One region of the Bradyrhizobium sp. CCBAU 11357 genome, then DNA from elsewhere that is predicted to be linked to it. Evidence: predicted binding sites of a transcription regulator. Region 1 holds the regulator's gene; each other region holds the start of a gene.
What was found. The regulator LexA, encoded in region 1, represses DNA repair genes until DNA is damaged. The targets are predictions, from matches to a motif close to TGTTCNNNNTGTGTTCNG.
Positions count from the first base shown of each region.

Region 2: recA (recombinase RecA) is a predicted target of LexA. The motif match lies at 2,077-2,094, and genes of this name have one in related genera.
Region 3: uvrA (excinuclease ABC subunit UvrA) is a predicted target of LexA. The motif match lies at 2,143-2,160, and genes of this name have one in related genera.

Region 1 is NZ_LBJW01000106.1:36,496-40,722, forward strand. It holds gene XI05_RS24275 (ComEC/Rec2 family competence protein) at 1-1,132, shown strand, start outside; gene XI05_RS24280 (hypothetical protein) at 1,257-1,691, opposite strand; gene lexA (transcriptional repressor LexA) at 2,067-2,768, opposite strand; gene XI05_RS24290 (molybdopterin molybdotransferase MoeA) at 2,944-4,152, opposite strand.
Region 2 is NZ_LBJW01000108.1:44,350-48,576, forward strand. It holds gene XI05_RS26930 (DUF2798 domain-containing protein) at 243-500, shown strand; gene XI05_RS26935 (hypothetical protein) at 1,133-1,303, opposite strand; gene XI05_RS26940 (hypothetical protein) at 1,461-1,661, opposite strand; gene recA (recombinase RecA) at 2,185-3,273, shown strand; gene XI05_RS39570 (hypothetical protein) at 4,078-4,227, shown strand, end outside.
Region 3 is NZ_LBJW01000106.1:149,152-153,378, forward strand. It holds gene uvrA (excinuclease ABC subunit UvrA) at 1-2,047, opposite strand, end outside; gene XI05_RS24810 (outer membrane protein) at 2,320-3,072, opposite strand; gene XI05_RS24815 (outer membrane protein) at 3,297-3,992, opposite strand.

The DNA of each region.
Region 1 (4,227 bases):
CACGCTGGCGGTGGCCGCGCTGATCGTGCTCGCGGTCGCACCGGAGGCGCTGGTGCATCCGAGTTTCCAGATGTCGTTTGCGGCAACGCTCGGGCTGGTCGCGCTGGTGCAGATCGGCATGCCGAACCTGCTCGCCTCACCCGATCATTCCGCGACGGCGCGGATCGCGCTGTGGGGCGGCCGCGAGATCGCGATGCTGTTCCTGGCATCGCTGATCGCGGGGCTCGCGACCACGCCCTACGCCGCCTTCCACTTCCATCGCGTGACGCCATACGGCGTACTCGCCAATCTCGGCGCCATGCCGGTGGTCTCGGCGCTGGTGATGCCGGCCGGGCTGTTGGGACTGCTCGCGGCCCCCTTCGGGCTCGATGGCGTGTTCTGGTGGTTGATGGGGATCGGCATCGAGTGGATGGTCCTGGTCGCGCGCTGGGTGGCGGCCCTGCCGGGCGCCGTCGGCCGCATTCCGGCGTTCGGGATCGCGCCGCTGATCGCCGCAAGCCTCGGGCTCATCGTGATGGGCCTGTTGCGCACGCCCTTGCGCTGGTCCGGCGCCCTGGTGCTGCTGGCGGCGATCCTCTGGGGGCTGTCGGTGCGCCAGCCTGATGTCCTGATTGCCGGGGATGGCGCGAGCGTCGCGGTCCGGGGCGGGGATGGAGGCTTGCAAGTGATCCGCGCCAGCAAGGACAGCTTCCTGCTGAAGGAGTGGCTGGCCGCCGATGCCGATCCGCGTGATGCCGGCAACGCCTCGTTGGTGAGCGGCGTGTCGTGTGACGAGTCCGGTTGCGTGGCGCCGCTCGCGGACGGACGGCTGATCGCGTTGGCGACGCGCATCGACGCGCTGGCCGATGATTGCAGCCGCGCCGCGCTGGTGGTGACGGCGCGGCCCGCGCCGCCCGATTGCGCGGCGATGGTCGTCGATCGGGCGCGTCTTGCCAGTCAGGGCGCGCTGGCTCTGACGCGAAGCGGAGAGGGTTTTTCGGTGCAGGCGGTGAGGGCGAGAGGGGCAAGCCGTCCTTGGCTGCCGGCCGGCGCCGGCGAGGGGGATTTCGACGGCAGCCTCGTGCCGAAGACGGCCCTGCCTCGCAACCGGGACGCAACGCCATCGGAGGCCGACTTGCAGGCCGACGATTGAAGATCGATGCGGGGAAAATCGGTCCGACGGGATCCCGCAGGACGCAAACCATACCATCTCGCCGGCCGCGGCCGGCGATGGCATTTGAATTTGGCCCTCGACTTTTCGGTCGGGGCCGACGGCGTCAGCCGATCGGCAGGCGCGTGATCGTGGGCCGCGTGTCGGCGACGATCTGCGGCTTGTGCTCGCGCTCGATGGCTTGCTGCGTCACCGGCAATTGCAGCACGGTCGCGCGCTGGCCTTCGACGAGCTGCGTCACCAGCACGTACTTGCCGTCCGGAAATTCGATCGCGTCATGATGGCGATCGGGAATGTGCGGGTCGATCTTGCCGAACTTGCCGACGCGGGAGTTGACGGTGCGCGTCCAGATCCAGCGGTTGTCATAGCGGACGTTATCGGCGAAAGCGAGCTCCGTTCCCGGCAGCAGACAGACCGCGACGGAGAGATCGGCTTCGGAGGCGAAGCCGCGCGTCGAGGTGCCGCGGAAGGTTGTCGTGACGATCGTCTCGCCAACTTCGGCGGGGCGCGTCGCGACGGCATGCAGGCTATAGTCACACATCGGGTGCTCCTCATACTGGGATAGCGACCCGCGTCTCTTTCGAGGCGCAGGCCTCTATCAGAGTGGAAGCCTCCAACGCTCTGCTCGGTTATGGGCAAATCTGCGGCTCGCATCCGCAGCACGCGATCACATTATCTTTCCCGGATTCGATAGGAACAAACCTCGCGTCCTTGCATTTGGCCCGCACTATCGGCGCTGTCGGCACAACTCTACCGGCGGAGCGAAATGGCCGCGTGTCCGCATGGGCGAGTGTCGCGCGGGAAGAGGCGCCGAACAGTCAGCGCAGAACCAGAGAGACCATCCGGCCGGAGCGGACAAGTATCCGCTCCAATCTTGGATCGACGAACGAAGCGCGCGTAGCGCTTACTTCCGGTATCAGTACTTCCGGTAAAGCCCGATCAGCTTGCCCTGGATCTTCACGCGGTTCGGCGGAAGAATGCGGACCTCGTAGGCGGCATTGGCGGGCTCGAGCGCGATCGAGGCGCCGCGGCGGCGGAAGCGCTTGAGCGTGGCCTCCTCGTCGTCGATCAGCGCCACCACGATGTCGCCGGTATTGGCGGTCTCGTTGCGCTGGATCAGCGCCATGTCGCCGTCGAGGATGCCGGCCTCGACCATCGAATCGCCGCGCACCTCGAGCGCGTAGTGCTCGCCCGAGCCGAGCATGTCCGGCGGTACGCTGATGGTGTGGCTGCGGGTCTGCAGCGCCTCGATCGGCGTGCCGGCCGCGATGCGGCCCATCACGGGTACCGCGACGGGGCGCTCGCCCTCATCCGCGGGCGTGCTGGAGCTCGCGCGCACCTTGCCGAGATTGCCCTCGATGACGCTCGGGGTGAAGCCGCGGCGATTGCCGGCGGCGGCCTGGAGCTCGGGCAGCTTGATCACCTCGATGGCGCGGGCGCGGTTGGGCAGGCGGCGAATGAAGCCGCGCTCCTCGAGCGCAGTGATCAGGCGATGAATGCCTGACTTCGAGCGCAGGTCGAGCGCATCCTTCATCTCGTCGAAGGACGGCGGCACGCCGCTTTCCTTCAGACGTTCGCTGATGAACCGCAGAAGCTCGTATTGTTTGCGCGTCAACATCTCGACCAAAGTCCCCCGGTTGATGTCGTTCGATTCCGAGACGATGAAGTCGGCAATAAGCCGCTACATCCTCGAAACAAATCATGAACGGACACTATATGTTCGATATGTGTTCCGCAACTGCTTAATTTATGGTGAACGCAGCCAAACTCGCGGATGCGTGTGGCCGGGCAGCTCAGACGGGCAGCCGCAGCACCTCGCAAGGCGTGCCGGACTCGGCCTTCGGCGCGAACGGTGCGCGCACGAGAAGTACCTGTGCCGCAGCGAGATTCGCAAGCAGGGAGGAGTCCTGATGGCTGACGGGAAGGGCGACGCGCGTGCCGTCGTCGCGCACCTCCAGCCGCGCACGCAGATAATCCTCGCGCTGATCGTTGGCGCCGAGGTCGCGGCCCAGCACGGCGCGCTCGCGCTGATGATGAATCACTGAACGGCCCGACAGGGCGCGAATCAAGGGCACCATGAACAGGAAGGCGCATACGTATGACGACACGGGATTGCCGGGCAGGCCGATCACGCGCATCGCGCCTATCCGACCATGCATCATCGGCTTGCCGGGCCGGATCGCGATCTTCCAGAACGCCATCGCGATGCCTTCGCCCTTGAGCGCCTGCTGGACCAGATCGTGGTCGCCGACCGACGCACCGCCGGTCGTGACCAGGATGTCGGCGCCGCTCTCGCGTGCGCGGCGGATGCCGGCGGACGTGGATTCCAGCGTATCGGCGGCAATTCCGAGGTCGATGGTCTCGGCGCCCTCGCTGCGGGCAAGGGCGTGCAGGGCATAGCCATTGGAATAGACGATCTGACCGGGACCAGGCGCGGTGCCGGGCATCACCAGCTCGTCGCCGGTGGCGAGAATCGCGACCCTCGGGCGGCGGATAACGGCGAGATGAGGATGATTCATTCCGGCGGCGAGGGCGAGATCGCGCTCGGTGAGACGGATTCCCTTGCGCAGCAGCACGTCGCCTTCGCGGAAGTCCACCCCCGCAGGGCGGATGTGCCGGCCACAAATTGCGGCTTCCTTGATCGTGACATGCTTGCCGTCGGCAATTGTGTCCTCCTGGATCACGACCGCATCGGCGCCGTCGGGAACGACGCCGCCGGTGAAGATCCGCACGGCTTCGCCGGGGCCGATCCTTCCCGCGAACGGCCGACCCGCCGCGACCGCACCGACGACGGTCAGCCTGGACTCGATGGCCGCGTCGGATGCGCGCACGGCATAGCCGTCCATCGCCGACATCGCCTCCGGCGGCTGCGTGCGCCGCGCCGCGACATCGTGCGCGAGCACACGATGGTGGGCCTCGTCGAGGCAAACCATCTCTTCAGCCAGCGGCTCGGCGCCGGTCAGCACCGCGGCAAGCGCGTCAGAAACCGGCATCAGGGCCACGGGCGAACTCCTGCTGAGCACATCGGTAAATGGGCGGCGAGAGTTCTAGCCGAGTGCAGGCGTGAGGCAAAGCAG
Region 2 (4,227 bases), on a different contig from region 1:
CACCTCCCACGATTCACCTTCAGGCCTGCAAACATGTTGGTCGTCGTAATATTCCGCTGGCAAGGAAGATCTGTCGCTGGCCGCACGCGAACGGCGTTCGATCTCCGTGGTTCTCCGACCATGAACAAAGTTCCTGGGGCCCGGCGGGCCCACAGCGCGGTTCCGCCCGGGCGCGGAGCTGCCTCAGGTTGACGGCATGTGCCTTGCTTGCCTGATCGCGGGCAAGCAACCATGGGCCCCTCATGCTCGGCATTCCCCGCCGCTATGCGCATTTCGTCTTCGGCATCATCCAGTCCGGGCTGACCTCGCTGATCGCGGCGGGAATCGCCAGCTTTCCCGCAGGCAGCCCGATGCTCTTCGTTCGGCACTGGATGGTGTCCTGGCTGATCGCGTGGGCCGCGATGCTGCCGGTCGTGCTATTGGCGGCGCCCGCGATCCGCGCCTTCGCGCTGCGCCTGACCCGGGAGGAGCGGGAACCCAGCGCCGGCCGGCAGGCATGAAAAGGCCCCGCCTAGGGAGAGCCAAGCGGGGCGGAGAGTTGTTTGGAGGCTGGGTGCTGGGCTGCAACACCATAGCCGAGTGACCCTAGCCGGCTGAGCTTACGGCAGCCTGACAGGCGAACGCCCGGCAGGAGCGTGATCGAAAGGCCGCAGACTGACCCCGTACCGGTCCCAATTTCGACATCCGTCCGCACCACTGCGGACACACCCGTCGGCAAGATTTTCATCCGTTCGGCGCAGCCATGGGGGAAACGTGGCGCGCCGACAACGGGGTGGCATCATGGATAACATAGAGCGGTCATTTGCCGCCGCGACGGCGGCTGGCTTCGTGGTGCTGGTGATAGGCCTGATTCTTCTGGCGCTGCTGTAGACGGGATCGGCGTGCCGGGCGCTCGCATCGATGGCGCCGGCGCTGCCGCCTTTCAAAAGCGGGAAAACAACCCCATGCACAGTAGGGTGCCGGGCAATTTCCTCGCTCGGCCAACGGGTTACGAGTAGTATTTAGATACCTTATGCATCCGCGGTTGCGGTGGCCGACCGGCGATGCCGATCGGGGGATTCCGTCCAAACCGCCGGCTGGCGCCCCGTCGCGGGCGGACCTCGACCCGCTCCGGAAGCCGTCCTGGCGGTGCCTAGTGGACCTTGATCTCGTTCAGCGGAAGATGGAGCTCGGCGGCGCGCTCTTCGCGGTCCTTCTTGCGGAACTCGTTTTCCTTGCGCTCGAACTTCACCATCTCCTCGTGCGCCGCCTCCAGCAGCGGCTTTCGCCTGATCGTGTCGTGGTGCGCGTCGTTGTCCGTCATGAGCTGAGGTCCCCAAAAGTTGCGGTCCCATCCCCACAGAAAACCGGAGACCGCGAAAAGGTTCGGTGCCGCAGGATTACGGAAACATGACGGCGCGCCGGCCGCGCGTCGTTGATGCCGGTCATGTTCGCTTCGAGAAACCCGGCGCAAGCCCCGGTTATTTCGGCGGCTGCAGCCCCGGCGATTTGACCCAATCGCTCAGATGATTGGCAACGTCGGCCTGGCGGGCCTTCTTGAGCAGCGCATCCCGCTCCGGCCCGGGAGGAAGCTTGGATGCCTCCTCGCGGACCTGCTTCACCCATGCGGACAGCCGGTCCTGAAGGGTCAGTTGCTGCTTGAAACGTCGTCGCTTGAACATGGCGCGCTCTTTCCGTGCGAGGAGGCGGGAGCGCGAGGTGAGCGTTCTCATCACCGATAGTGGCCTGGGTCCGCGCGGTGATGATGCATTAGGATCCGGAAATGGATCCGCGTCTGTTCAGTTGTGCACTCAGTGCAAAGCGGGGAGGGTGACGATCCAGCATGGCTGGTTTGTCGGACCCCAGAGGTCGACTTCCATCAACCAAAGAGGCCGCCAATCAAGGAGGCCTCCGGTCATCCCAGGAACTTGTCAAAAGCCACCAGGGCACCGAATGCGGTTGCGGTGACGGCGAGGAAGGCCACGAAATACCAGAGGCGATGCATGAGCGGATAACCCGGACTTTCCGCGATGGTTCATGAAGCCGGTGCGACCAGCTCCGTGGTCTGGTGGTGTAGTCCGAAAGACATAATCCGCAAAGAACATATTGCGAACCTAGAACAAATGGGGTACATTGGTTTTATCGCCGAGCTGCCTCGCAACCGTTTGTCCCTCACGCGAATCCTCGCCATAAGGAGCACGACCAATGTCCGCAACTGCCCTGCGTATCGTCGAAGGATCTTCCATGGACAAGAGTAAAGCTCTGGCCGCCGCGCTCTCCCAGATCGAGCGGCAGTTCGGCAAGGGCTCGGTGATGAAGCTCGGCAAGAACGACCGCTCCATGGACATCGAGGCGGTGTCCTCCGGCTCGCTTGGGCTGGATATCGCGCTCGGCATCGGCGGCCTGCCCAAGGGGCGCATCGTCGAGATCTACGGGCCGGAATCCTCGGGCAAGACCACGCTGGCGCTGCATACGGTGGCGGAAGCGCAGAAGAAGGGTGGCATCTGCGCCTTCATCGACGCCGAGCACGCGCTCGATCCGGTCTATGCCCGCAAGCTCGGCGTCAACATCGACGAGCTCCTGATTTCGCAGCCCGACACCGGCGAGCAGGCGCTGGAGATCTGCGACACCCTGGTGCGCTCGGGCGCCGTCGACGTTCTGGTGGTCGATTCGGTGGCGGCGCTGGTGCCGAAGGCCGAGCTCGAAGGCGAGATGGGCGATGCGCTGCCGGGCCTGCAGGCCCGTCTGATGAGCCAGGCGCTGCGCAAGCTAACGGCCTCCATCAACAAGTCCAACACCATGGTGATCTTCATCAACCAGATCCGCATGAAGATCGGCGTGATGTACGGCTCGCCGGAAACCACCACCGGCGGCAATGCGCTGAAATTCTACGCCTCCGTGCGCCTCGACATCCGCCGCATCGGTGCGATCAAGGAGCGCGACGAGGTGGTCGGCAACACCACGCGCGTCAAGGTGGTCAAGAACAAGCTGGCCCCGCCCTTCAAGCAGGTCGAGTTCGACATCATGTACGGCGAGGGCGTCTCCAAGATGGGCGAGATCCTCGATCTCGGCGTCAAGGCCGGCATCGTCGAGAAGTCCGGCGCCTGGTTCTCCTATGACAGCCAGCGCCTCGGCCAGGGCCGCGAGAACTCGAAAGCGTTTTTGAAGGCCAACCCCGACATCACCGCCAAGATCGAGACCGCGATCCGCCAGAATTCCGGTCTGATCGCCGAGCAGATTTTGGCCGGCACGCCCGAGCGCGACGCCGACGGCGAGGAGCCGGCGGACGAGTAAACCTCGACCAGCGACAAGTTTTCGCGAGGAGCGGGCACTGAGGACGTTGAGTTGCCGACGTCTTCGGTGCCCGTTTCGTTTTGCGTGGCGAAGGGCGCGTCGAGATGAAGCGTGTGATTCTGACGAGTTCGTCCGGCGTCGGTCTTGCCCACGCCGATCGCGCCGACATGGTCGTCCCGTTGATCTTTCGGTTCGTTTGGGGGCCGTTGCCTACGTCGCACCATCTCGAGGACTATCTTACGGGAGGCTATTACAGGGGCGATCCGGAGGTGCGGTGGTCCGATCTTGTTGGCCGGTTGCCTCAGACCGGTCTCGCGCACAAGGAGACTGGCCTGGTTCGGTTTTGCGAGACCTATGGCGTCGAGCTCATCGAGCTTTGGTTCGACCCTGAGCCTAACAGTCAATTGCAATTGATCTGGATCCTGGACTATTTGCGGTCCCATCCATCGATCACCGATTGTCTGAGACTGCGACGGGTCAGTTTCGATCTGCGCGATGCGGACGGCCAGCAACTTCGCGATCGTACGGTGCGGGAATCGGAGATCGCAGAGTGCGACTTCGAGATAGCCAACATGGCCTGGGAGGCGTATCGGGCGCCGACGCCTGAACTTTGCTTCGGGTTGCTGACAAGGGATTTACCCAGGCTACCTTTCCTGAAGCCGGCTCTGGAAGCGTTGCTAGCTGAACTGCCGTCACCAATCACCGGATTGGGCGCGACGGAGGCGCGGCTTATCGAGCTGATTGCAAGGGGGCACAACCGGTACAAAAGAACTGTTTCAGCCGGGCGGGCTGCTCGAAACGCGCGTGTTCGACCAGTGGGAGCTGGGTCCGTTGCTCGAAGGGCTTGCGTCGGGCCCGATGCCGGCGGTCGCAGGTCTCGATCCGAAACTCGCGAAGCTCGCCCGACACGATGCGCGAGGTCGCAACGCCGCCTATCGTCGGAGCCGGTTGTCG
Region 3 (4,227 bases), 110 kb from region 1:
TGCCGCCGCCGGACACGCCGGTGACGCAGGTGAACAGGCCGAGCGGAATCTCTGCCGTGACGTTCTTGAGGTTATTGCCGCGCGCGTTCACCACCTTGATGGTGCGGCGGTGGTTCGGCGGACGCCGCTCCGGCACCTCGACCTCGAGCTCGCCGGTGAGGTACTTGCCGGTCAGCGATTTCGGGTTGCGCATGATCTCGGCGGGCGTGCCTTCGGCGACGATGTTGCCGCCATGCATGCCGGCGCCGGGGCCGATGTCGAGGACGTAATCTGCAAGGCGGATGGCGTCCTCGTCATGCTCGACCACGACCACGGTGTTGCCGAGATCGCGCAGGCGCTTCAGCGTATCGAGCAGGCGCGCGTTGTCGCGCTGGTGCAGGCCGATCGAGGGCTCGTCGAGCACGTAGAGCACGCCCGTGAGCCCCGAGCCGATCTGCGAGGCCAGGCGGATGCGCTGGCTCTCGCCGCCGGACAGCGTGCCGGAGGAGCGCGACAGCGTCAGATAATTGAGGCCGACGTCGAGCAGGAAGGTGAGGCGCTCGCGGATCTCCTTCAGGATGCGGCCCGCGATCTCGTTCTGCTGCGCGTTCAGCGCCTCCGGCACGGTCTCGAACCATGCGCCGGCGCCCTTCACGGACAGCTCCGAGATCTCGCCGATATGCTTGCCGCCGACCTTGACGCAGAGCGCCTCGGGCTTGAGTCGAAAGCCTTTACAGCCCTCACAGGGCACGTCGTGGAAATATTTCGCCAGCTCCTCGCGCGCCCACTCGCTCTCGGTCTCGCGGTAGCGGCGGTTGATGTTGGTGATGACGCCCTCGAACGGCTTCTTGGTGTCGTAGGAGCGCACCCCGTCCTCGTAGGAGAACTTGATCTCGTCCTCGCCCGAGCCGTAGAGGAGCGCGTTTTGCGTCTTCTTCGGCAGGTCCTTCCACTTGGTGTCGAGCGTGAACTTGTAGTGCTTGCCGAGCGCGGTCAGCGTCTGCACGTAATAGGGCGATGACGATTTGGCCCAGGGCGCGATCGCGCCCTTGCGCAGCGTCAGATCCTTCTCGGGGATGACGAGGTCCTCGTCGACATGCTGCTCGACGCCGAGACCGCCGCAGGCGGGGCAGGCGCCGTAGGGATTGTTGAAGGAGAACAGGCGCGGCTCAATCTCGGGGATGGTGAAGCCGGAGACCGGGCAGGCGAACTTTTCCGAGAACAGGATGCGCTCGGGGCCGCTCTTGTCGTGGATCTTTGCGGTCTTCTTCTTCTCCTCCGCAGGGGCAGCCGCCGCGGGCGCATCGGCGAACTCGACAACGGCGAGGCCTTCGGCGAGCTTCAGCGCAGTCTCGAAGCTCTCGGCGAGGCGTTGGCCGATATCGGCGCGCACCACGATGCGGTCGACGACGACGTCGATGTCGTGCGGGAACTTCTTGTCGAGGCTGGGGGCTTCCGCCAGCTCATAGAAGGTGCCGTCGATCTTGACGCGCTGGAAGCCCTTCTTGAGCCATTCGGCGAGCTCCTTCTTGTACTCGCCCTTGCGGCCGCGCACGACGGGGGCGAGCAGATAGAGGCGCGTGCCCTCGGGCAGCGCCAGCACGCGGTCGACCATCTGCGAGACGGTCTGGCTCTCGATCGGCAGGCCCGTGGCCGGCGAATAGGGCACGCCGACGCGCGCCCAGAGCAGGCGCATGTAGTCGTAGATCTCGGTGACGGTGCCGACGGTGGAACGCGGGTTCTTCGACGTCGTCTTCTGCTCGATCGAGATCGCCGGCGACAGGCCGTCGATCTGGTCGACGTCGGGCTTCTGCATCATCTCCAGGAACTGACGGGCATAGGCCGACAGCGATTCGACGTAGCGGCGCTGGCCCTCGGCATAGATGGTGTCGAAGGCGAGCGAGGATTTGCCGGAGCCGGAGAGGCCGGTGAACACCACCAGCTTGTCGCGGGGAATCTCGACGTCGATATTCTTGAGGTTGTGCTCGCGCGCGCCGCGGATCGTAATTGCGCGCAGGCTCGAGCCCGCGTTCTGTTGTTGGCGCTTCGCCCTGATCACTTCGTCCATCCCAGAGGTCCTCGAGGAATCCAAAGACGCGCGATCGCGCCAATGCAAAAGGCGCGCTTCGCCCGGAACCGGGATCGGCGCCGATGGGTATGGCAGCGAACGTAGGAAGAACGGCGGCGGATTTCCAGTGGGACTTGCGAATCGTCAACGGATTGTTGGCGCGCTGGCGGCATCTGGCAGCAGGAGCGCTGCGGAACCGCTCTCGGAACAGCCCGCCCAAAAGCAAAAGGCCGGCGCGAGGCCGGCCTTCCGTGACGATGTGACTTGGAAGATCAGTACTTCGCGACGACCGGGCCGCCGAAGGTGTAGTTAAGGCGAACGGTGCCCATGTCGACATCCTGCTTGATGCGGTCGGTCCGGTCGTTGACGCCAAGCACCGTGAAATTGACGTTGCGGCCGCCCATGAACAGATGGTCGTATTCGATCGCAACGGACCAGTTCGGTGCGAAACCGAATTCGATGCCGGTGCCGACTGCGCCGCCCCAGCGCGTCTCGCTCGCGCTATCGAAGACCACGCCGCCGAGAAGGCCGTCATACTTGGCGTGCGTGACCGCGGCGCCGCCCTTCAGGTACCAGAGCACGTTATTCCAGGCGTAGCCGACCTGGCCGGTGAACAGGCCGAGGGCATCGATTCTGGTCTGATTGACCACGGGTGCGAAAGCGGCAAGCGGGCTCGCGTTCGATCCCTTCAGATTGGCCCAGTCGCCTTGGGCTTCAAGGCCGAACACCCAGTTAGCCGACTGCCAACGATAACCGACCTGGCCGCCGACGAGACCGCCGGTCGCGTTGTGACAGCCTTCGGACACGACCGGGATTGCCACACCGAGCACGGCATTGAGATCCCAGCAATTGCGGCTCGATGCACCACCGCCGTTGATGCCGAGGTAGAAGCCGCTCCAGTTGTACACTGCGATCGGCGCCACCGGAGCCTTGGCGTAGGGGCGGGCCGCCAAATCGGCCGCCGAGGCCGGTGCCAACGCGCTGAGTGCGAACAAACTGGCCGAAGCCAGCAAAAGCTTCTTCATATCCATTCCCCACTTCCGTTTCTCATTCCGGTCTTCCGGAGAGCGGAAGAGCAGCGGACCTCATGACCCAAGTAACATCGTTGCTTTACACCATTGAAGCTAAAAGTTGTGTCACCCGGCCGCCACATCCGTCCGAAAACGCCAGCGGACGGACGGCCGCGACAAATACAAAAAGGCCGGCGCGAGGCCGGCCTTTCGTAACGCGGGTGCGTCAAAGACGAAGCTCAGTACTTCGCGACGACCGGGCCACCGAAGTGATAGTTCACGCCGACCTGCACGGTGTGAAGGTTGAGCGTGCCGGTGTTCACCGGAGCGCCGATACCCGAGAAATAGGTCTCGCCGCCCAGGCTGCGATAGAGATACTCGCCCTTGACCGACCACTGCGGCGCGAAGAATGCCTCGATGCCGGCGCCGACCGTCCAGCCCGAATGCCACTTGCTGTCGGAGACGCTTGCCAAGGGCGAGCTGACGGTAATCTTGTTGTCGATCCAGGCGTAGCCGCCCGTAGCGTAGAACAGCACATTGTTGACAGCCCAACCGATACGGCCGCGCACGGTGCCGAGCGCATCAATGCGCGAGCTCGTGGTCACGGGAATAATGGCGCCGCCAAAGAGAACAGGGGTGGTCACCGAAGCATTGACATCAGCCCACGAGCCGTCGGCTTCCACGCCGAACACAACGTTGCCGGTCTGCCAGTTGTAGCCGCCGGTGCCGCCGACGAAGCCACCCTTCATCCGCGGGTCGCCGGAACCGTTCTCCCAAGCGCCGCCACCGACGATACCGAGGTAGAAGCCGGTCCAGTTGTAGACCGAGGCCACAGCCACCGGAGCCTTGGTGTAGGGGCGGGCTGCCAGATCAGCAGCCGAAGCGGGGGCCGCAAGAGCGAACACACAGGCCGAAGCCAACAAAACCTTTTTCATTTTCAACTAATCCCAGTCCCAGTTTCTGTTGTTGCCTTCCTTTGCGGAAGGGCATCGGACTCAACGGCCCAACTGGCGCCGTCTTTACACCACCAAAGCCGCAAGTTGTGTCTCCGAAAAGCCACAACAGTCGAAAAGGTGATGGTTGCTGACTTATTACGTCCAGGCATCGTGCCGCAAAAAAGAAGGGCCGGCGCAGCGGGCCGGCCCTTGCATTCACTCACGAAATCAGAGG